4 regions of the Cytobacillus sp. FSL R7-0680 genome follow, and region 4 is predicted to be linked to each of the others. Evidence: riboswitches for the same ligand, from Rfam matches in the RefSeq annotation. Region 4 holds a riboswitch; each other region holds the start of a gene.
The links. A riboswitch is a leader RNA that binds a small molecule or an ion and turns the genes downstream of it on or off. The one in region 4 is predicted to bind cobalamin.
Positions count from the first base shown of each region.

Region 1 (5,896 bases), on a different contig from region 4:
TGATGGTAGATATTTGCTGTTGAAGAGAACATAATTGTTCATACGAATAAGTATTAAATAAGGCATTAATATAGGCCGCTCCCTCTTGTGTTAAACGAACACTAACAATTCGACGGTCATTATGTGCTCTACTTTTAGTTACAAAACCAAGTACCTTTAATTTATCACTCATATTCGTTGCAGCTGCTGGGGACATATAGAAATCTGTAGAGATATCCGTGATTTTCATTTCACCACGCTTTTTCAACTTCATCATAAGCCAAATAAGGTTATCATTGAGCGTTTCTTGTTTATGCAATAACACATTAATAAAGTATTTATTACTGGCCATTTCCCCAATTAGGTGCTGTATAATTATTTCATTCCTTGCGTTCATTTTTTCATTTCTCCTAATCTTTTATGAAGTAAAATAATTAAGGAAGGTTGACGCTCGGCTGTATAACCGAACGCCTATACAATTATTCTTCTGTCAATATAGTTTTTGCTAATGTATCATCTAATTCTTCAAAATCATCATAGCTGATTGTTTGATATAGTTCTTTTCTTGTTTGCATATTAGCAAGTGCATCTTTTTGTGACCCTGTTTCTTTAATGATATTAAAAACGTTTTCATATGCCTTCGCTGCCACTCTTAATGAAGTAACAGGGTAGATAACCATTTGAAAGCCCATTTGTGAAAATTCATCCGCTGAGTAGTAAGGTGTCTGACCAAATTCAGTCATATTTGCTAGTAAAGGAATTGAAATCGCTTGTGAAAATAGACTAAACTCTTCTTCCGTTTTTAATGCTTCTGGGAAAATAGCGTCCGCTCCAGCTTCTGCATATGCTTTCGCTCGTTCAATCGCTTCATCAAGTCCTTCCACCGCTCGTGCGTCTGTTCTTGCTATTATCATTAGATGAGGGGCAACTTCTTTAATTACTCTAATTTTTTGTATCATTTCTTCTGATGTTACAAGCTGTTTTCCATTTAAATGGCCACATTTTTTCGGTAACTTTTGATCCTCTATCTGCACAGCAGCCACTCCAGCTTCTTGCATTTCTACAGCTGTTCTTGCCGCATTTAATATCCCACCGAACCCTGTATCAATATCAACAAGTAATGGCAAATTAGTTGCTCGAATAATTTCTTTCGCCCTTTCTGCCATCTCAGTAGATGTAACCATACCTAAGTCTGGCAGTCCTTTACTTGCCGTATATGCAGCGCCTGATAAGTACAGAGCATGAAAGCCTGCTTGTTTTGCCATTAAGCCTGCCATTGCATCATGCGCCCCAGGTATTTGCAATATATTCTTATCTAGCATTTTTGAACGAAATTGCTCAGCTAAATCTTGTTGAGTCACAGGTTTATGAACAATCCATGCCATCTTGCATCCCCTCCTAGATTAAGAATAAATTCATAAATTCATTTACTGCCATCTCTTTTAACGTTTCTTGATCGGAAATAGCTCCAGCAATGCTTTTTTGTGCCTTGTTTGAAAAATGAGTTTTAATATTATACTCGAATTTCTGCAATACTTTTGGAATCGCTTCGTCACGGCGGAATCGATGACCTAATGGATATTCACATTCAATCTTCTCAGAAGAAGTTCCATCCTTATAATGGATTTGAACTGCATTAGCGATTGAGCGCTTGTTCGGATCTAAATAATCCTTCGAGTATTGCAGATCTTCCACTACCTCCATCTTCTCTCGTAAGGTGTCTACTCGGGGGTCGCTAGCTACATCATCCTCATAATCCTCAGCGCGAATATTTCCTTTTAATAAACCAATAGCTGTAATGTACTGAATACAGTGATCGCGGTCAGCTGGATTATGTAATGGACCTGTTTTATCGATAATCCTAATCGCTGATTCATGTGTGGTAATCGTAATTCGATCGATATCGTTTAAATCACCCACATCGCCATTTTGATGAAGTGAAACGGCACACTCCGCTGCAGTTTGCGCGTGAAATTCTGCCGGATAAGAAACTTTGAATAACACATTTTCCATTACATAAGCACTTAACTCTCTTTGTAGGGTAAGTTTTTGCCCTTTAAACAGAACGTCTTCAAATCCCCAGTTAGGTGCAGATAAGACACTGTTATAGCCCATTTCACCTTTCACAGCCATCATAGCTAACTGAACACCCCTACTTGTCGCATCTCCAGCAGCCCATGATTTTCTTGAACCCGTATTTGGCGCATGACGATATGTCCTTAATGCAGAATTATCCACCCATGCAAGTGATAATGCATGAATCACCTCTTCTTTTGTTGCACCAAGCATCTTTGCCGTAACAGCAGTTGTTGCCACTTTAACAAACAGTACATGATCTAAACCCACGCGATTTAAACTATTATCTAGCGCTAATATTCCTTGAATTTCATGAGCCTTGATCATCATTTCCAGGACTTCAATCATTTTAACTGGCTCTTTACCAACTGAAAGACGTTGCCTACTTAAATAATCTGCAACTGCCAAAATACCACCAAGGTTGTCAGAAGGATGCCCCCATTCAGCAGCTAACCATGTATCATTGTAATCCAGCCAGCGAATCATACAGCCAATATTAAATGCACCTCTAATGGGGTCTAATTCAAATGATGTACCAGGGACTCTTGTTCCATTAGGTACAACCGTTCCTGGCACAACAGGACCAAGTAGTTTTGTACATTCAGGATAATCAAGCGCTAATATTCCACAACCAATTGTATCGAGCAAGATATAATGTGCCGTGCGATAAGCCTCTTCACTTGTTATTTCATAATCCAATACATAATCAGCAATTTCCGTTAAAATAACATCGGTTTCAACCTTTTCATTCGTTTTCAGCATTTACTCGTACTCCTCCTCAATTTGGTAAAGTATGACGTGCACCTGAATAAATGACCCGCGGTCTAAATAAGCGGTTGTTTTCATGCTGTTCAATGACATGGGCACATAAACCAACCGTTCTTGCACTAAAGAAAATCGGTGTGTAAAGTGGGATAGGAATTCCTAACATGCCATAAACCGGTGCGGCATAATAATCTAAATTAGGGTATAGCCCTTTCTCAACTTCCATGATTCTTTCTCCTGCTTCACATTTTCGAAGCAACGAATCATCTCCATTTTGTATGGATAACTCCTGTAGAGCTTCCTTCATCATTAATGCTCTTGGGTCCATTTTTTTCATATAAACTCTATGACCAAAGCCCATAATCTTTTCTTTTTTAAATAGTTTTTTATAGAAGAGACCTTCCACGCCAGCGACACTTTCCGCTTCATTCAACATGTACATAACCGCTTCATTTGCACCGCCATGCAAGCTACCTTTTAAACTTGCAACTGCGCCCGTTAACGCTCCAAATAGATCGGATTGCGTGGAAGCAATTACTCTTGCTGCAAATGTTGAGTTTGGCATTTCATGTTCACTATATAAAAGTAATGATTGGTCAAATACTCTTTCTTCTAAATCGGAAGGTACTCTACCAGTTAACATATAGAAAAAGTTGGCACTATATGATAGGGATTTATCCGGTTCAATTCTCTCCAGACCTTGTAATATACGATAACTGTTAGCTACAATTGTCGGAACTCCGCCAAGTAGACGATAAGCTCTTTCTTTATTTGCTTGCTTCGACCTATCATCTAAGGTCGAATCATATCCAGCCAAGCTTGAGATGCCAGTGCGGAGCCCATCCATTGGATGTGTTCCTTTTGGTAAATGAGTAAAAACCTCCATTACGGCCGTTGGTATTTCATAATAGGACTTTAACGTATTAGCTAATGAATTTTTTTCCTCGTCTGTTGGTAATTGATCTTCTAGAAGTAAATGGATAATATCTAAATAGCTTTTCGTTTTTGAAAGTTGAATTAAGTCATAACCTTTTATGACAATCTCTCCATGAACAGTATCTAAAAATGAGATGCTGGTCTCAGAAGCTATGATTCCCTCTAACCCTGGTATATACTTCTCCTCCATGCTCACAATCATTTTCCTCCCATCCAATTACATCGTGCCTGACAATGCTGTAAGCCCTTTCAGCATTCCTTAAATATATTTGGATCTTCTCTTCTTCTACAGAGAGTGTTCGGATGTCTTCTTTATACTGATCTAATACTCTTTTTAAACTATAACTCTCAGCAGAATAGCTGTTCATCATGATCGTTGATTTCATTATGTTCACATAATAAGGAACGGTTCCAAACAAAGCTTTTTCCTCCGTTCTTGCTCACCTTTTTACCATATCAATCCATTAAAAAAACAACTTCTAGAAAGAAGTTGTTAAGTTCAAACGAATACTAAAATAAACATGCGACCTTGGCATGTATTCATTACCCGTACTTAACACCTCCTATATCCACGTAGGAATTGATGTTTACACTAAACAGGCAGGTCTCCTGGCTTATGGTCAACATGATACGAAACCTTCCCATCTCCAATTTTAGGAAACAGTGGTATCTTTCATATCACTCGCAAATACAGTTGCGGGACAGCGACGGAATCCAACCGTACTTCCCTTTTAAGTAAATAGACAAGCGAGCATTCTATTTACACCTATTTTTGAAAATATTCAATTGTTCTATTTAAATATATCAATATTTTAGAAAATTGACAATTATTTTCTTAATCGCACTACTTTTCACTTTAAAATTAACACTTTTTATTATAACAATTTAAATGTCGCCTACAAACATATCTTAAAAGAAATACAATTTTAACATAACATTTACCATTTTACAGAAAAAAATCTATCGCCCATAGACAGACAAGACGGCTTTTTGTTATAGTATATTAGTTACCATTGATAACTATTTTAAATGAGGTGAATATTATTATTGCTAGCCAAAGGTTCTTTCATCACTTTATGATGCTTTATCGCCCTTTTGAGAATAGACTGAACAGCTTATTAACGAAACATCAATTACAACGGGCACAGTGGACAATCCTTTATTATCTCTACCATTTTGGTCCAACAACTTTAGTAGAGATTGCTGCATATCAAGGTGTCGAAAAGCCAACAGTTACGAGGACCATAAATCAGCTTGAGGAATATGGATATGTAGAAAAAATCCCAAGCATGGATAAACGTGAAAAGAAAATGAAAATAACGAACGAAGGTGAACGCATATACAAAAAAATCCGCATTCCGATTGATCAGTTCGAAATGGAAATATTAGAGGGAATCACACCTGAGGAACAAGAAGAATGTATTCGTATTTTTGATAGTATTAAAAGCAATTTGTAAGGAGGAAGAAAAGAATATGAGTTCAACAAAAGAAAAATTATGGACCAAGGACTTTATCACCGTTTCTTCCGTAAACTTTTTTCTAACATTAGTGTTTTATTTATTAATGGTTACGATTGCGGTGTATGCCGTTGAAGCACATCATGCGACCGCCAGCCAAGCTGGCTTAGTTACTGGCATATTTATTATAGGAACATTGGTAGGAAGATTGTTTATCGGTAAATATATTGATCGTATTGGACGGAAGAAGACTTTAATCATTGGCTTACTATTATTTAGTTTATCAACAAGTCTTTATTTTATTGAAATTGATGTCAATTTCTTACTTATTACCCGCTTTATCCACGGTTTAACATTAGGGATGGCAAGTACAGCAAGTGGTACAATTGTCGCTTCAGTTATACCGCAAACAAGGAAAGGTGAAGGAATCGGCTATTTTAGTATGAGTAATACTTTAGCGACAGCAATAGGACCTTTTATCGGTATGTTAATGAGTCAATACACAACTTTTCATACGATTTTCATTTTTTGTTTGATTCTTGGTATTATTGGCCTACTTATCGGGTTAACTGTGAATGTGAAAGAGTTAACTGAAGATCAAAAAGCTCAATTTCAATCATCTGGTTTTCAATTATCTAGCTTTATTGAACCAAAGGCACTTCCAATTGCACTCGTCACATTAA
Region 1 is NZ_JBBPAO010000002.1:63,895-69,790, forward strand. Features, by position in the region: gene MKY26_RS22405 (MarR family transcriptional regulator) at 1-376, opposite strand, end outside; gene prpB (methylisocitrate lyase) at 459-1,364, opposite strand; gene MKY26_RS22415 (bifunctional 2-methylcitrate dehydratase/aconitate hydratase) at 1,378-2,817, opposite strand; gene mmgD (citrate synthase) at 2,834-3,955, opposite strand; gene MKY26_RS22425 (hypothetical protein) at 3,900-4,175, opposite strand; cobalamin riboswitch at 4,339-4,541, opposite strand; gene MKY26_RS22430 (MarR family winged helix-turn-helix transcriptional regulator) at 4,770-5,213, shown strand; gene MKY26_RS22435 (MFS transporter) at 5,230-5,896, shown strand, end outside.
Region 1: it holds a riboswitch for cobalamin, as region 4 does, so the genes downstream of both, MKY26_RS22425 (hypothetical protein) here and metE (5-methyltetrahydropteroyltriglutamate--homocysteine S-methyltransferase) in region 4, are expected to answer to the same signal.

Region 2 (5,896 bases), 2.5 Mb from region 4:
TATATTGTAACACACGGGATTTATGAGTGTCACGAATGAGTGGTCCAACAAAATGCTCTTCAAAGCGACCATCCCCGACAGTAAGTTTTTTCGTTTCTGCTACGAGTAGGTTCATAAACTCATCTGCTATATCTTCTACAACGGCTACCACAGAACAAGCCATACATCGTTCCCCACTACTTCCAAACGCTGCGCCAATAACACCTTGAACCGTTTTTTCTAGATGACAACTAGATGTTATAACTGCGTGATTTTTCGCACCAGCTAATGCTTGGACTCTCTTTCCGTGAGCGGTGCCTGTTTGATAAACATGTTTGGCTACCGGCTCTGACCCAACAAAAGAAATTGCACGAATTTCTGGATGATCTAATAAGCGATTAACCACGTCTTTTCCCCCATGTACAAGGTTTAATACACCTTTAGGAAAACCTGCATCATAGAATAACTCAACGAGTCTACCAGCCAAGATCGGCGTTCTTTCTGAAACTTTCAGTATAAATGTATTCCCACAAGCGATTGCCAGAGGAAACATCCATAAAGGAACCATCATTGGAAAGTTAAAAGGGGAAATCCCAGCAACAACACCAAGCGGATAGCGCCAAATTGAGCCATCTATCCCTTCGGCAATACTAGGAAGCGCATCTCCCATCATTAAATTAGGAGTGGAGGTTGCGAGTTCAACGACTTCAATTCCTCTTTGTACCTCACCACGCGCATCCTTTAATGTTTTTCCATTTTCCTCTGTAATAATTTGAGCGAGGTTTTCTTTTTCCTCTTTTAACAAATGAAGATATTGGTAAAGCAGACGCGTTCTATTTGGGACGGGTACCTCAGCCCACTTAGGATAGACCGCAGCAGCAGCTTTGACAGCTAAATCAACATCTCCTTTACCAGAAAGGGGGACGTAAGCAATAATTGTCCCATTCGCCGGATTCGGTACGGCTTCCACTTCCTTACTACTTGAATCAACCCATTCACCATTAATATGGTTTTTCATTGTTGGAATTTCTGTTTTAATCATTCCTTCATCCCCGTTTCTTTGGCATTTTTTGTTTGATCATTTTTCACTTTTTCATAAAGAACAGCCATATCTTGGCTTCCATAACCCTCGTTTTCAGCATGTTTGTATATATTTAATAGTAATTCACTAACTGGCAATTGCAATTCGTGTTCCTTGGCTAAATCAAGCGCAAAACCAAGATCTTTATTTAATAACTGCAAAGTAAAACCGGGTCGATAATCTTCGTTTGCGATAAAACTTTTATAGTTTCTTTCATATATCCGACTTTGGCCGTAGCTCACATTCAACATCTCAAATAATTGCGCTAAATTAATGTTGCTTTTTTCTGCCAGATTTAAGGCTTCGCTTACACCAGCAGTATAAAAACCGATAAGTAAGTTATTGATTAATTTGACTGCAGTTCCGCTTTCAATATGTTCGTTCACATGAAAAATATTCTCTCCAAGAATATTTAACAATGGTTGGGATTGCTCGAAAGCTTGTTTAGGACCACCGACCATAATGGTTAAAGTACGATTTTCAGCACCGATTACACCCCCACTGACAGGAGCAGCAAGAAAATGAATCCTCTTCTTTTTTGCTTCTTCTGCTAATTTTTGATTCAAGCTAGGAGCAACAGTACTTGTATCAATCAGGACAATGCCTTCCCGTCCTTTTGTAATCAATCCTTCCTCACCTAAATAGATTTCTTCCACCGCTTTCATTGAAGGTAAGCTTGTGAAAATAAAATTTACTTGCTTTATGATATTATTGATAGATAATCCAATCACACCTCCCGACCTTAGCAATGCCGCTTCAGCATCTTTGTTAAGGTCGACACCGTACACTTCATTGCCTTCTGATAATAAGCTTTGCGCCATCGGTAAACCCATATTCCCTAAACCAATAAAACCGATTTTCTCACCCATCATTTTAGCTCCCTTCATTTCAGTAATTTTGGTTGATCAATAAGTATTTGTGCTAATTGCCTTTTTTTCAATAACAGATTGCTGTAGAGTGGGATTTGGTAATTTTCAATGTTTGCGAAAGCAACGAATCGTTCTTTTTCATCAAGTATCGCTGCTGAAATCAGGCTAATCGTTTGTTGTTTCAAATATTGAAAGCATTGTTCGCATATAATATCAGTCGCTAAATCTTTCCACTTTTGATTTTGTTTTCGATGTTGCAGTTTTAAAGTCCGCATATAAGTCGCTTCCATTGTATATAATTCTGTGATGATATTAGCTAAAAGACGTGCATACTGCTGTTCTCTATTAATATCAATCCTTGCATTTGAAACCGCTTCCAAAGACAGCGATAACAGTTCTTTTCCTAACTCAATAAATTGGCTGTTTCTATCTCGGTGTAATGGTGTCGGGGTATTGATTGTGATACCTTTAGATGAGTGTTTGTGAAGTAAGTTTTTTGCTATGGTTAAGCGATTGATTTCGTTTGTTCCTTCAAAGATACGACTGATTCGAGCATCCCTATATAGTCGCTCAACATCGTAATCTCTCATATAACCGTATCCACCGTGAATTTGAACGGCCTCATCTGTTACATGCCCAAGCATTTCAGAGCATCGTACTTTGTTTATGGCACATTCCATTGCGAATGCTTTTAAAGAGGTGATTCCTTCATCCGTTGGAGCTTGATCAATCATATCTGCTGTGCGATAAGCGGCACTTTCACTTGCATAAATAGATGTCGCCATTTCAGCTAATTTTTCTTGTATCAACGTAAATTCAACCAGCGCTCTATCAAATTGTTGTCTTTCTTTCGCATAGCTAAGAGAAAAGTTGAAGGCTTGTTTAGCTGTGCCAATATTCGAGAAAGCTAGCTTCAATCTAGCTAGATTTAATATATTCATGGCAACTTGATGACCGTTTCCTTTTTCTCCTAGTATATTAGCGGATGGCACAACGACATCTTCCAATATAAGAGTAGCTGTTGATGATCCATGAATACCCATCTTTTCTTCTTCTGCACCAATCGATAGGCCTGCTGTGTTTTTTTCAACAATAAAAGCAGTCATCCCGTCATTTGTTTGGCAAAACACAACAAACACATTTGCTATGTGAGCATTGGTAATCCATTGTTTTTCCCCATTTATTATCCAACTATCACTCTTGCTGTTGTAAATAGCTCTTGTTTTAGGTGAAAGTGCGTCTGATCCAGCTCCTGCTTCCGTTAAGGCATAAGCACCAATCCAATCCCCAGAGATGAGTTGTGGTAAATACTTTTGTTTTTGTGCTTCTGAACCAAAATAAACATACGGTAATGTGCCAACACCTACATGAATATTATAGGAAACACTAAAAGCCCCACCGTATCCTATCTTTTCAGCAATAAGCCCGGATAATTTTTTACCAAGTGCAAACCCGCCATAATCTTCAGGTACATCAATAGCAAGTAGACCAAGTTCCCCTGATTTTTTAAACAGATTCTTAGCCACTTCATAGTTCTTATTTTCTAATGAATCCATTTGGGGCAACACATCATTCTTAATAAATAATTCTGCCGTTTGTGCAATGAGTTGTTCCTCTTCAAGAAAATCTTCAGGAGAAAAAATATCTCCCTTTTCTTCTAGCGTTTTTTTTAGCTTCGCCATCGTGCACTCCCTTTACATCTTTCTATCTCCTTTGATTGAGCGCTTGCTCAAATCAGTAGTAAGAAGCAAACCTCCTTCAAACAAAAAACAACTCCTATTAAAAGAAGTTGTTAAGTAACGAGTGGACAAACAAATAAACATGTGTAGTGTTATATACATGTTCTTCTATCCGCACTTAACACCCCCTATCCGCGTAGGTAATGATGTTGGCTAAAACAGGCAGGTCTCCTGGCTTATGGTCGTGGCGGATTTGCTCCTTCCCCATTCAATAATGAATAAGTGGTTATGTACAATCCGCTCGCAAATACAGTTGCGGGACAGCACCGGAGTCTAACCGGTTTCCCTTTTAAGCTTGATGAACAAGCACCTGTTTATTTAGCTTATTTAGTTTTCACACTAACAATATATCAATTTTTCGGAAAATTTACAATTTATTTTTTAGAATATGTATTCTCAGCTTAAAACGATGAAAAAGTTAGGCTCTTTATCATTTTTCTTCCAACCACAATATAAGCTAGATTCATTGATTGAATCCACTCCTACAACCCGAGTAGAAAAAGGTCAAATTCTTCATTTTGACCTCGTTTTATGTAACATGAAAGGTTAAATAAATTTACCCCCTAAAAGAGAAACACGCCTCCTAGATTGCAGAGGCGTGTTTTTCAAGTTTACTTAAATAAGTTAAGAAGTTTCTCGAAGAATCCTACTTTATCTTTTGTTTCTTTAACATCTTCTTTGTTATCTTTTATTTTAATCTTATCTGTTTGAATGACAAATTGGACTAGTTCCAACTTATCATTATTTTTATCTGATACAAAAGAAATTGGCTCATAATCAGATTTATCATATTGCGATATCATTTCATCAACTTCTTTTGTCACCTCCTCAGGAATGTCTTTAGTTGCATCATGTAATTGTCCAGTTCCATTATGAAGCGAGCCAGCTCCTTTCGTTAGTTGCTCAGCTCCAGATAGAGAACCGCTAATTCCTTCATGGATGTCATTATTTGATGTACTTAATTCAGAAACACCGCCTGTATAAGCAAGTAACCCTTGGTGGAATTGATTATAGTTAGATACCATTTCTTCAACACCAGATGTCAATTGTTTTAACCCTTCATCAATGTCAATTTGAAGAATAGATTCATCTATATTAGATGATATTGCACGGAGGTTACCTGCTGCTTCTCTCATTGATTGACTAAAGGTTGATAGAGGTTCAACCATGTCTGTAAGGTTATCTTTGGCTAGTAGTAGAACTTCTTGAGCAGCTTTTGTCCCTCTATAGGTTTCTACCAATTGATCAATTACCTCTTTATTCGCATTACTTTCATATAATTTATTTATCTCTTTATCTGAAATTTGGTTATCTGGTATCTGCTCCAGAGCACGGTTGATTTGTGTTTTTACCTCATTATAATTAACAACTACTTGGTCTACATCATTAGCTGCTTGTTCTAAATTATCCGCCACCTCAGGCAGATCGATTGTTACATTCTCGAGTTCCCCAATACCACTCACGCCACTGGCTTGTTTAATCTCATCTTTAATCAAAGATAAAGTATTATTTATTTGTGCTGATCCTTCAGTTAATTGGTCACCAGACTGACTTAATTCATTTAGTCCTTTTTTATATTGTGCAGCCCCACCCTCTAATGACCGTAAGCCTGATGAAAGTTCATTCATTCCTATTTCTAAGTCTCCGACACCATGATGAATGTCACCAATTGCCTCAGTTAATGAGTGAAATTCACTCGTCAATTCTTCAGTATCTGGGCTATCAATGGCAAGTGAAGCAGGTAAAGCAGATATTTGCACACCTTCTGTTTCAAAATGATTTGTTTCTGCCTCAATCGTAAATACTTCTTCCTGCTCAGGCATAACGGTAAAAGTGAGCTGCTTATCTTTGCCGGATTGTGCAACAGTGGCATTCTCAGCTTTTATATCCTTAAATTTTTCAGTGTTCAGCGGTACGCTAATTTGCAGCATATAATTTTCAGAGAATGAAGAACGCTTACCTTCATTCGCTTCTACAGCAATTTCCATTTTTATATCGCCAGATTTACCAGCTAAATTTTCTGGATTAATCTTTTTATTATTAAGGTAATAATTAATTGTAAAACGCCAAGGTAACTTAGAGTTATTTGGTAAGTTTCCTTGATAATAATAATTTTCTTCTTTTGCTTGTAATGTGATCTGATTATTTTCTTTGCTAATTTTTGATGTGTCAGTTAGATTTTTAACTTTTTCGTAATTTCCAAAATCCTCAATCACACCAGGTTCTAT
Region 2 is NZ_JBBPAO010000001.1:1,224,256-1,230,151, forward strand. Features, by position in the region: gene MKY26_RS06185 (CoA-acylating methylmalonate-semialdehyde dehydrogenase) at 1-1,021, opposite strand, end outside; gene MKY26_RS06190 (NAD(P)-dependent oxidoreductase) at 1,018-1,929, opposite strand; gene MKY26_RS06195 (acyl-CoA dehydrogenase family protein) at 1,944-3,611, opposite strand; cobalamin riboswitch at 3,813-3,997, opposite strand; gene MKY26_RS06200 (YhgE/Pip domain-containing protein) at 4,280-5,896, opposite strand, start outside.
Region 2: it holds a riboswitch for cobalamin, as region 4 does, so the genes downstream of both, MKY26_RS06195 (acyl-CoA dehydrogenase family protein) here and metE (5-methyltetrahydropteroyltriglutamate--homocysteine S-methyltransferase) in region 4, are expected to answer to the same signal.

Region 3 (5,896 bases), 2.1 Mb from region 4:
CTTATCATTTCTTCAATTATTAAGAAGAAATAATAAACCTTGCATATGATATGCAAGGTTTATTATAAAACTTATAATTCATCAAATCCATTATCGACTTGATTCACTTTTGTATATTGTCTTGATTTTTGTTCGAAGAAATCAGATTTGCCTTGATCTACCTCTTCATAAGCAACAATCCAACGGAGTGGATTTTTACGAAATCCTTCAAACGGTCGTTCAAATCCTAATTGATTACTGCGGACATTGGCATAAAATTTGATGTATGCTTCAAGGTCAGTAATAAGAATACCATCCATTTTATCACCGATTACCTCACGTGCCCATTCAATTTCGAGATCTGCAGCTTTTCTAAAGGTATCTTTTACAAATTGTTGCAATTCTGGTGTGTTTAATTCAGGATGCTCGTTTAAGATTTCTTTAAAGATTTTCACAAACAAATCAACGTGAATTTGTTCATCACGATTAATATAGTTAATCATCGTTGATGTAGATACCATTTTTTGATTTCTCGCTAAATAATAGAAGAAAGCGAAACCGGAATAGAAGAATAAGCCTTCTAATACTACATCATAAACGATTGATTTTAACATATTTTCCGCCGTCGGTTCTTTTACAAAATCTTTATAACCATTTGTAATAAAATCATTTCGTTCTCTTAATGTTGGTTCTGTACGCCAATAATCGAAGACCTCATCTTGCTTACTTTTTGAAACGATCGAAGAAAGAATATAAGAATACGAGTGATTATGAATAACTTCTTGTTGTGCAAGAATAATCATTAACGCTGAAAGACTAGAATCTGTTAAATAATCTGCTGTCTTCCCAGCATAGTCAGTTTGAATGCTATCTAGTAACGCTAGTAAACCGATAATCTTTAAAAAGGCTTCTTGTGCGTCCTCAGATAACTCAGGGAATTGCTTAATATCTTGAGACATATTAATTTCAAATGGTGTCCAGAAATTAGATAACATCTTTTTATATTTAGGGTAAGCCCAGGAAAATCTTACATCATCCCAGTTTAAAACGTTCGAACATTCTCCATTAATAATACCTGTTGAACGGTTTGGTGCTTCATGATTCATAATGGGACGTTTATTTAAAGTGTTCATTTATTTCATTCTCCTCTCGGTGAAATCAGCTAGAGCATGATTCACAATCTTCAATATCTGTGGAAGTAGAACGTAAATAATACGTTGTTTTCAGCCTGTTTTTCCATGCCGATACGTGAAGATCTAATAATTCTTTTGCTTTAATCGTATTTTTAATATAAAGATTAAATGACACTGCTTGGTCAATATGCTTTTGACGTTTCGCATTTTGAGCAATGCTCCATTTTTGATCGATATGGTAAGCAGATTTATAGTACCACGTAGTTTGAGCGTTTAGGTCTGGTGCAGTTACAGGAATACGATAGTCTTTTTTCTCCTCTGAGTATTGCTTGTTGAAGATTGGATCAATACTCGGTGTACTACCTGCAATTAATGCAGTTGACGCATTTGGTGCTACCGCTTGTAAATAGCCGTTTCTAATTCCTTTTGCTCTCACTTTTTCCATTAGTCCTTGCCAATCAAGTTCGCTATCAGCATTCAGGTAATCTCTTTTTTCGAAATAGGCACCTGTTTGCCAATCTGAACCATTGAATGCGGGGTAGGCTCCCTTTTCCTCAGCTAGATTCATAGAACTTTCAATTGTTAAGTAAGCAATTTTCTCGTAAAGTCGGTCTGCAAATTCTAATGATTCAGGGCTTTCCCAAACGACCTTATTAGTAGCTAATAAATGATGCCAGCCGAAAGTACCTAAGCCGATCGCGCGATATTTTTTATTCGTTAACTGCCCTTGGATAACAGGGATTTTATTAATATCAATTACATTGTCCAGCATTCTTACTTGAATAGGAATCAATCGTTCTATGACTGCTTCATTCACTGCTTTGGCAAGGTTAATAGAAGACAGGTTACATACGACGAAATCTCCAGGTGTTTTCTCGATGACAATTTTACCATCTTTTGTATACTCTTCTTCTCTTGTTGTTACACTTTGATTTTGAACGATTTCAGTACAAAGATTTGTACAATAGATCATACCTGCATGTGCGTTTGCATTCATACGGTTCACTTCATCCCGATAGAACATAAATGGTGTTCCAGTTTCTAATTGACTACGCATGATAGACTTCATAATATCGATAGCAGGAATTTCCTTCTTCGATAGCTCTTCATTATTGACGCATTCTAGATATTTCATTCTAAAAGTACCTGCACCAACTTCTTCATCATAATAATCTTCTAGTGAGAAGCCCATTTTTTGTCGAACCTCATGTGGGTCAAATAAATACCAGTTACTACGCTCTTCTACTTTTTCCATGAATAAATCAGGTAGACATACACCGGTAAATAAATCATGTGTACGTAATCTTTCATCACCATTATTTAACTTTGCATCAAGGAAAGAGAAGATATCCTTGTGCCAAACGTCTAAATAAACGCTAATTGCCCCTTGTCTTTGTCCAAGTTGATCGACACTTACAGCTGTATTATTTAGTTGTTTCATCCATGGAAGCACCCCAGATGAAGCGCCTTTGAACCCTTTAATCATACTACCTCTACTACGAATCTTACCTAAATAAACGCCGATTCCACCACCATTTTTAGATAGTGCAGCAATGTCTGTATTACTGTCATAAATTGAATCTAGACTATCATCAACTGTTTCGATAAAGCAGCTAGATAGTTGTCCCCAATTCTTACCTGCATTAGATAAAGTTGGTGTAGCTACGGTCATAAATAAGTTACTCATTGCCCAGTAAGCTTCTTTTACTAATTGCAGCCGATTTTTTTCTTCTTGATGCATAAGAATCATTGCAATAACCATCCAGCGTTCTTGAGGCAATTCAAAAATCCTCTTTTGGCGATCTTTTGCTACATAACGATCCGTAAGCATTTTGATCCCGAGATAAGTAAAGAGCTGATCTCTTTCAGGGACAATTTCTTTGCCTAATTCATCAATTTCTTCTTTTGTATAACTAGATAATAAAATAGGACTATAAATATCAATATCACTTAATTGTTGAATTAAAGAATGAAAATCACCATAAGCCTGACCACTGTACCCTCGGTTCTCAGCTGCTTGTTGATAAATCTTCTTTAAATATAAATGGGCAGCCACATATGTCCAATCAGGTTCATTAACATTTATGTAAGAAAGACATTCTAGTATTAACTGATCGTAGAAACTATCTAACTCTAAGTGATTTAATTGATCTGCACGCTTTTCTAACGCACTAATTGGTAAGTTGTTGAATTGTTGATATAATTGTTCAAAATTGACTGTCGTATCAATCATTGTTTTCAAATTCCTTCCTCCTTCAAACTATTTCTATCAAATTTAGGCATAAAAAAAACCGCCCCAGTTACACCTTGAGCGGATCAAACGACAGTATAAATACAAGTGTACAATACACTCTTTTCATCAACTGTCGTTTCATCTTCTCAAGCCCCGAAGAATTGAAACTTTTGATTAAGAAGGCAGGTATCCTGGCTTGTGTATCAATCTACTAAGAGCCTTCCCATTCTTTCAAAAGAACAGTGGTTTCCTCTTTTCGTCACACTTACAGTTGCGGGTACAGCTCCGGCTTATCCGGATTCCCATTTTAAGTCCATTTGGACTCCTTCAACCAATTACTATATGTAGTTGTTAAGAAGTAAAAAAATAACTATATATTGTATCTGAGATTGTATGAGTAATCATATCACATCATTTCATAGAATACAATTTATTTCTTTTATCTAAATCTAAAATATACATTTCGTTCTTTTAGCGGTAAATTTAAGACCATAATAAATAATAGCATTTCTTATTTGTGTAAAAAAGTCTTGAAATCCATTAAAAATTGTTCAAGCTGACCAACTCTACTTTTTTACCTTCAAACGAGTATGCTTAAACCAGAAAAGTAATAGTTTTTTGGTAAATAAATTAAAAAATCATAGAATTGTTGAAATAAATCAATGGTGTTAAAGTTGTGGGGCAAAAATTAATTAAAGGTATATTCCATATTAAAAGAAAATAATTTATCTTAAAGGACAAAATTTTTTTACCAATCTTCTTCATGTCTTCTATAAAAATAGAAAAACAAACTAACTATTTAAATTAGCTTGTTTTTCTCATTCAGTTTATTGTATAGAATGTTTTTTAGAAATTCATACGGAACTTGTTATTTTTATCTTACACGTTGCAAACGAAGTGCATTTAATACAACGGACACAGAGCTAAACGCCATCGCAGCACCTGCTAACCATGGTGCTAAGAAACCTGCAGCTGCAATAGGAATACCGATTGTATTATAGCCAAACGCCCAAAAAAGATTCTGTTTAATATTACGAATGGTTTTTTTACTCATCATGATTGCATCAGCAATACTATTTAGATCACCACGCATAAGTGTAATGTCTCCTGCTTCCATGGCAATATCTGTACCTGTACCGATAGCCATGCCGATATCGGCAGTTGCTAATGCTGGGGCATCGTTAATACCATCTCCTACCATCGCTACCTTTTTCCCTTGACTTTGTAGCTTTCTTACTTCTTCTGCTTTCGTTTCTGGTAAGACTTCTGCAATGACTTTTGATATACCTACTTCTTTAGCAATGGCTTGTGCGGTTAACTGGTTATCTCCAGTCATCATAATAACTTCTAACCCCATATCATGTAGCCTTTGAATCGCTTCGTTTGATGAATCTTTTATCGTATCAGCTACAGCAAGGAGGCCTTTTGCTCTACCGTTAATAGCCACAAGCATAGCTGTTTTTCCTTCACCTTCTAATTCTTTCATTTGTTTCGAGAACCAAGAGGAGTCTATCCCATTCTCTACCATTAATCTAACTGTACCAATCAGTACATCTTTTCCTGTAACTTTCGCAGAGATACCATAACCCGGTAGCGCTTCGAAATATTCACTTTTTACTTTTTCTATATTTCTCTCCTCTAACCCTTTCACAATGGCTTCAGCAAGAGGGTGTTCAGATGACTTCTCACTCGCAGCAACAATGGAAAGGAAATGGGCCTCATTTGTTCCAGGCTCGACTATGATATCGGTTAATACAGGCTGACCATTTGTAACAGTACCTGTTTTATCAACCACAACAGTTGTAATTTCATGTGTCATCTCGAGATGCTCTCCACCTTTAAATAAAACACCCATCTCGGCTGAACGGCCAGACCCTGCCATAATTGAAGTAGGCGTCGCTAATCCTAGTGCACAAGGACAAGCAATGACGAGTACAGCAATCATTTTTTCTAACGCACTAGCTACATCACCCGGTTGCAAGAAAAGAAACCATATACAGAAGGTAACAAGGGCAATAGCTACCACAATGGGAACAAAGATGCCCGAAATCTTATCGGCTAACCGCTGAATAGGTGCTTTTGACCCTTGTGCTTGCTCGACTACTTTAATAATTTGCGCAAGCGCTGAATCTTTTCCAACCTTTGTTGCTTCAACTGTTAAATGGCCATTTTTGTTTACAGTTGCTCCTATTACTTCATCACCAGCTTTCTTATCAACTGGCACGCTTTCTCCTGTTAACATTGATTCGTCAACTGCTGAATGCCCTTCAATGATTACTGCATCTACAGGAATTCTGTCACCAGGCTTAATGATAACCATATCGCCTTGCATTACTTGCTCAACAGGGACAATGGTTTCCTTCCCTTCTTTTAATACAACGGCTTTTTTAGCCTTTAAATTCATTAATTTTTTTATTGCTTCTGATGATCTTCCTTTTGCACGTGCTTCAAATAATTTCCCTAACAAAATAAGGGTAATAATAATCGCACTCGTTTCATAATAGAGCTCAACATGACGACCATGTGTTGCATTCATCGATTGTAATGTTAG
Region 3 is NZ_JBBPAO010000001.1:1,605,788-1,611,683, forward strand. Features, by position in the region: gene MKY26_RS07925 (ribonucleotide-diphosphate reductase subunit beta) at 72-1,112, opposite strand; gene MKY26_RS07930 (ribonucleoside-diphosphate reductase subunit alpha) at 1,138-3,345, opposite strand; cobalamin riboswitch at 3,510-3,687, opposite strand; gene MKY26_RS07935 (heavy metal translocating P-type ATPase) at 4,220-5,896, opposite strand, start outside.
Region 3: it holds a riboswitch for cobalamin, as region 4 does, so the genes downstream of both, MKY26_RS07930 (ribonucleoside-diphosphate reductase subunit alpha) here and metE (5-methyltetrahydropteroyltriglutamate--homocysteine S-methyltransferase) in region 4, are expected to answer to the same signal.

Region 4 (5,896 bases):
AATCACTTCAGCAATCGTATCCGGCTCCTTCCCTACAGGAATAATCGCACTATACTTCGCTCGTTTCTCTTCCTTTACCGAAAAGGCTTGTACATATTCCTTAAAAGATTGCCGATTTCGCCTGCCATCGTTTAAACCACCGCGATATCCTCTCTCTTCAATCAGTTGGGCCACTGCACGTAAATGGTCACCAATTATTAAACTTGTTGAAAATGAAAAAGAGGAGCCCGTAATCTTCTGTTGATGTTTCGGTCGAATCTTATTTGTAGCAATCACATCAATGGCTACTGGTGCACTCATCTTTAATTCTTTCATCACAGCTATACTATGAGCTAATGGCGGACAAGCTAAATTCTCCCAACCAATTGTATCAAGCGCTGATTTTTTCATCACATGAGGAACAGCGACTAAGGAATTAACGGATAACTCACCTTTACCTAAAAAATGATTAAGAGAGAACTTTGATACTGCTGTCGGATGTGGTCTAATGGGGCGCTTCATTGTCCAGCTTAAATCATTTAGGGCAATATCAGCCCCATCCCGAATGCCATCAAGCAGTGCTTGTAGCTCCTGAGCTCTAACGACAATATCACCATCAATAAAAAGAAGCGTATCCCCTTTTGCCTCCCTTGCACCAATTGCTCGTCCAATATCCACCCCTAGAGGTTCTTTATAAACAAGCTTTCTACATTCAAATGCTTCCGCTATTTTCTCCGATCCATCTGTTGAACCATTCAAAACAGCGATGATTTCATATGGCTCAATCTTCACTAACTCTTCTAAAACGGCTGACAACGTAGATTCTTCATTCTGAATGGGAATAATAACAGATAGATTCATAACACTTCACTTCTCTCCTTCAGCAAAATTAATAGTCTCCTTTGTGCTAACTATAGCCTTTTCCATCACAAACCCGAGAAAAACACTAAGTAATATCAATATATACAGCTTGGCCAATTTTGTTCTCGGACAAGTATACAATCTATGAAAGATGGTGCGATAGACAGGGTAGATTGGTTTAATTATGGGGGCATTGATCCGATTCGGCACTAAAAAATATATTATTACTATTCGTTAGGAGATGTTAAAGTAGATATATATGTATTTAAGGGGGAGTACAAATTGGAATTCGAGTTGAATTTTATTTGGATTGCCGTCGGTTTAGCATTACTTGGCTATTTCATAGGCAATGGGTTGAAGCAATTTAGTAGTAAAAATGAAGGTAATATGAATCATTTACTTGTGGAGCAAAGCCACCTTCATCTTTACTTTTATTTAAGTGAAGCAGACATGAAGGATCTATTACAGAAGCATCCTCACGCACCAAAAGTCATTCTTAATGGCAAGCATTATTACCATCTACATAAATTTCGCAAGTGGCTTGAATCTGATGATATATATCACTCATGAAGAATTTATTTTGACAGCTTCCATTTATTATGCTAATCTATCTGTAAAATTCAAAATATTATAAATATGTAATTCTCTTATTCAGAGAGGTGGAGGGACTGGCCCGATGAAACCCAGCAACCTTTAACAATTATTTGTTAAAAAGGTGCTAATTCCTGCAAAGTGTAATAGCTTTGGCAAATAAGAGAGGATAAAGACCTCTCTATTTTTAATTAGAGAGGTCTTTTGTATTTTCAAAACTTAATAACAAAGGCAACAGATGCATGATTGCTTAAAAGGGAAGCCCGGTGGAATGCCGGCACGGTCCCGCCACTGTGAAGGAGAGCGACTTATCATTGACCACTATTTCATAATAGAAATGGGAAGGGATAACGAGCGATAATCCGAAGTCAGGAGACCTGTCTGTTGTTTGCACTTAGACTCTACGGATGCATAGAGAGGAGTGATGAATACGTGTTGAGCAAATCAAATGGTCTCAACTCTAGTTAATATTGCGTATGAATCTCTCATTTAATAATAAATAGAGAGATTTTTTGTTGAGAAAATACAATCTAAAGGAGTGTTTAAATTGACTGAAGTAAAAAGTTCAAATGTAGGTTATCCAAGAATTGGCGAGAAGCGGGAGTGGAAGAAAGCTCTAGAACAATTTTGGAGTGGTAAGTTGAATAAAGAGACTTTTCTGCAACAAATGGAAGTCATTCGTTTATCCTCTCTCGAGAAGCAAAAACAACTTGGCGTTGATCTCATCCCGGTTGGCGATTTCACACTGTATGATCATGTCCTTGATACAGCTGTGATGTTTGGACTTGTTCCTGAGCGTTTTACATACAGAGGTGGGAAAGTTGATATCGAAACGTATTTTGATATTGCCAGAGGGAACAAAGATGCCGTGGCAGCTGAAATGACCAAATGGTTTAACACAAACTATCACTACATCGTGCCAGAACTCAACAACCTCACGCCAACACTTGCTGAAAACCGGCCACTTGCCTTTTATAAAGAAGGAAAAGAGAAGCTTGAAATCGACGGGAAACCGGTTATCTTGGGCCCGATTACGTTTGTGAAATTATCAAAAGGCTATAAAGAAAGTGAATTCAAATCAATCGTCAATCAATTCGTTCCTCTTTATGCACAAATTTTAAAAGAATTACAGCAAGAAGGTGCCTTGTGGGTACAAATCGATGAACCTATTTTAGCAACTACCCTCACAGAAGAAGACATCTCACTCTATCAAGCAGTTTACCAAACATTACACGAGGCAGCACCACAGATAAATATCATTTTACAAACGTATTTTGAAAGCATCACTTATTATGAAGCTGTTACCTCTTTACCTGTGCAAGCGATCGGCCTTGATTTCGTCCATGATGCAGGTCAAAACCTCGCTTCCTTACAAAAATTCGGCTTCCCAAGTGATAAAGTATTAGCTGCAGGTGTCATCGATGGCCGTAATATATGGGGCGCCAAACTTGATAATAAGCTCTCTCTTATAGAAGAAATTACAGAAATAGTTCCGAAAGATCGCTTAATCATCCAGCCTTCATCCAGCTTATTGCATGTACCCGTTTCAGTCAAAATTGAAGAAACACTTGATCATACATTAAAGACCGCACTCGCCTTTGCTGATGAAAAATTACAAGAAATCGTAGTGCTAACGAAAGGAATAAGAGAAGGAAGAGAGGAAATCCAAGATGAGATAAACGAGAGACGAACTGCTATCGAGGCACTAAATCAATCTTCTATTAGAAACAATCAACAAGTACAAACAGCCATTCAAAACTTACCATCATCACTAGCAGAGCGCGAAGCACCTTATTCTGTTCGTCAAGCAACACAAAAAACATCCTTCCAACTACCACTCCTACCTACAACAACGATTGGAAGCTTCCCACAAACACAGGAAGTGAGAAGAAATCGTTTAAAATGGCGTAAAGGAGAGTTAACTGCTACTGACTATCAAACATATATCAAAACGGAAATTAAAAAGTGGATTGATATTCAAGAAGAGCTAGGCCTTGATGTGTTTGTTCATGGCGAATTCGAGCGCACAGATATGGTCGAATACTTCGGTGAAAAATTAGCCGGATTCCAATTCACAAAATTCGGTTGGGTGCAGTCTTATGGCTCTCGTTGTGTCAAACCACCACTCATTTATGGAGATGTCTCATTTGAACAGCCAATGACAGTTACAGAAACAGTCTATGCCCAGTCCTTAACAGATCACCCGGTAAAAGGTATGCTCACTGGTCCGATTACGATTTTAAACTGGTCATTTGTCCGCGACGATATCCCTCGTTACGAAGTCGCAAACCAAATTGCCCTTGCCCTTCGAGAAGAAGTAGAAACACTAGAAGCAAATGGTATCCGGATGATTCAAGTAGACGAACCAGCCATTCGTGAAGGATTACCACTCAAACAAGAGAAGTGGGAAGATTATCTGAACGCTGCTGTTTATGCTTTTAGACTAGCCACCACTTCAGTCAGAAATGAAACACAAATTCATACGCATATGTGCTACTCCGATTTCGAAGACATTATCTCAAGCATTCAAGCACTCGACGCTGATGTCATCTCCATTGAAACATCAAGAAGCCACGGCGAACTCATTCACTCATTTGAAGAAAGCACCTACGAACAAGGTATCGGCTTAGGTGTATATGACATTCACAGCCCTCGGGTGCCACAACTCGACGAACTAACGAAAAACATCGATCGTGCCTTACAAGTACTAGACCCACAACTTTTCTGGATTAACCCTGACTGCGGCCTCAAAACAAGAGGCATTGACGAAACCGTCGCAGCCCTAACAGTCATGGTGCAAGCTGCCAAACTCTCGCGGGAAAAATTACTTGTAAAAAAAGGAAAATAAACAAACAGAAATCCGAACGATTATACATTCGTTCGGATTTCCTCGTTTAATAGTACAGTGTTTAGTTTCTTATCCATCTTCTTCTGATAAGAACCATGGTTAAATCTCTTTTCGTTAAATTCACCAATCACATTCCGTACCCGGACATTATGGATGATTAAGTTGCGATAAATCTCATTCTGCAAATAAGCATTAAACCAACTATAATCCTTTAACTTCCGCAGATTATTCGTCACATCTGCTTGCGTGACTTGTGTAATAAAAGGGGCGAAAGAAATAATACTTATCATATTTAGGAACAGTTTTTTCATAGTGGGTGCATCCTCTCTTATTTATTCAGATTACTGTTGGTTGGGTATTTGTACCTTTTCGTTTACCAAATCAGAGATGATACTACGTCAAAACCAGTTCACATTCGCACTCAAAAAACGAACACCACTACAATCAAAACGACGAGGAGAAGCTCTAGACCATTTGCGGCCTCATCTTGCTTATTTTCATTAATTTTCTTCCGATATAACCTTTGTATCTTTCATTTGTAATTGTTATTCATACGAGTACCCCTTTTATCCTAATATTTATCAATCGTTACCCCTAAAACTGATGCCCTAATGATACTTATATCTCTAAACCTTTCCAACTCCTCTGGTGTGCCGCTTATCATGGCTCCACTAATTAGCGTTTCTGATTCATCGTTATAATAAGGATCGTCTTCTGAAACACCATATCCATAAGCGTTATCACCATTCAACACATGATGCAGGTCAGGATCTCCTTCTGTTGGTTTCGGTGTGTGCTCATTAACCCATAACCAGTCGATATTCTCCACACCCATGATATTACCCAATTCTTTAGGAGTCATCGGTTCATCAAATGATATTGCTACTTCTACTAATGTGTTTTTGGCGAGTCCTACAGCTATATCAATTTCCTGAGGTAAATAACTGTAGTTGATTCGAGGGTAATAAAAATCAACAATACGCTCATTATTCATTTGGTTGTACCGAACAACCCTTTTAGTTTCTTCATCTACCTTATTTCCTTCAGTTAAACCGCTCTCTCGACTAACAAGCTTTATTCTACCTATCGCTGGATATTCATTTGTCTCTTTATTCCAAACAAATTGTCTTCCTCCAATTTCCTTAAAATAGACCGTCTCACCAATGGCGCTAAAGAGATTATAATGAAAGGTAGTATTATGGCTGATAATACCTGCTCCTTTCGACCAACTGTTTAAATCCTCATCCATACCACTTTCTATTTTTTTATTGATAAGATATTGAACACCACTAAAAACTAAGAAGATTAAAATAAGAACGGATATCGTAGAAATTAAAAAATATAAGCCAAATTGCTTCCATCTTGCCTTTCTTACTGAACGCCGGAATAGTGAATCACTAATAAAATCCATTTCATCCTTTTTATGATTCGTCATCACGTGCCTCCTCCAAACACTTCAATAATTTCTTTCGAGCGCGGTATAAATTAATCTTCACAGCGCCAATGCTTATCCCCAAAATGATAGCTATCTCCTCATATGTGAAATTTGATTGATATTTTAATAGTAGAATCTCTGCATAAAAAGGTTTTAACTGATTGAGTATACTAGACAATTCT
Region 4 is NZ_JBBPAO010000001.1:3,725,556-3,731,451, reverse strand. Features, by position in the region: partial or broken gene MKY26_RS18640 (glycosyltransferase family 2 protein) at 1-840, opposite strand, end outside; gene MKY26_RS18635 (DNA-binding protein) at 1,123-1,410, shown strand; SAM riboswitch class I at 1,485-1,597, shown strand; cobalamin riboswitch at 1,651-1,830, shown strand; gene metE (5-methyltetrahydropteroyltriglutamate--homocysteine S-methyltransferase) at 1,979-4,279, shown strand; gene MKY26_RS18625 (hypothetical protein) at 4,300-4,590, opposite strand; gene MKY26_RS18620 (anti sigma factor C-terminal domain-containing protein) at 4,851-5,714, opposite strand; gene MKY26_RS18615 (RNA polymerase sigma factor) at 5,701-5,896, opposite strand, start outside.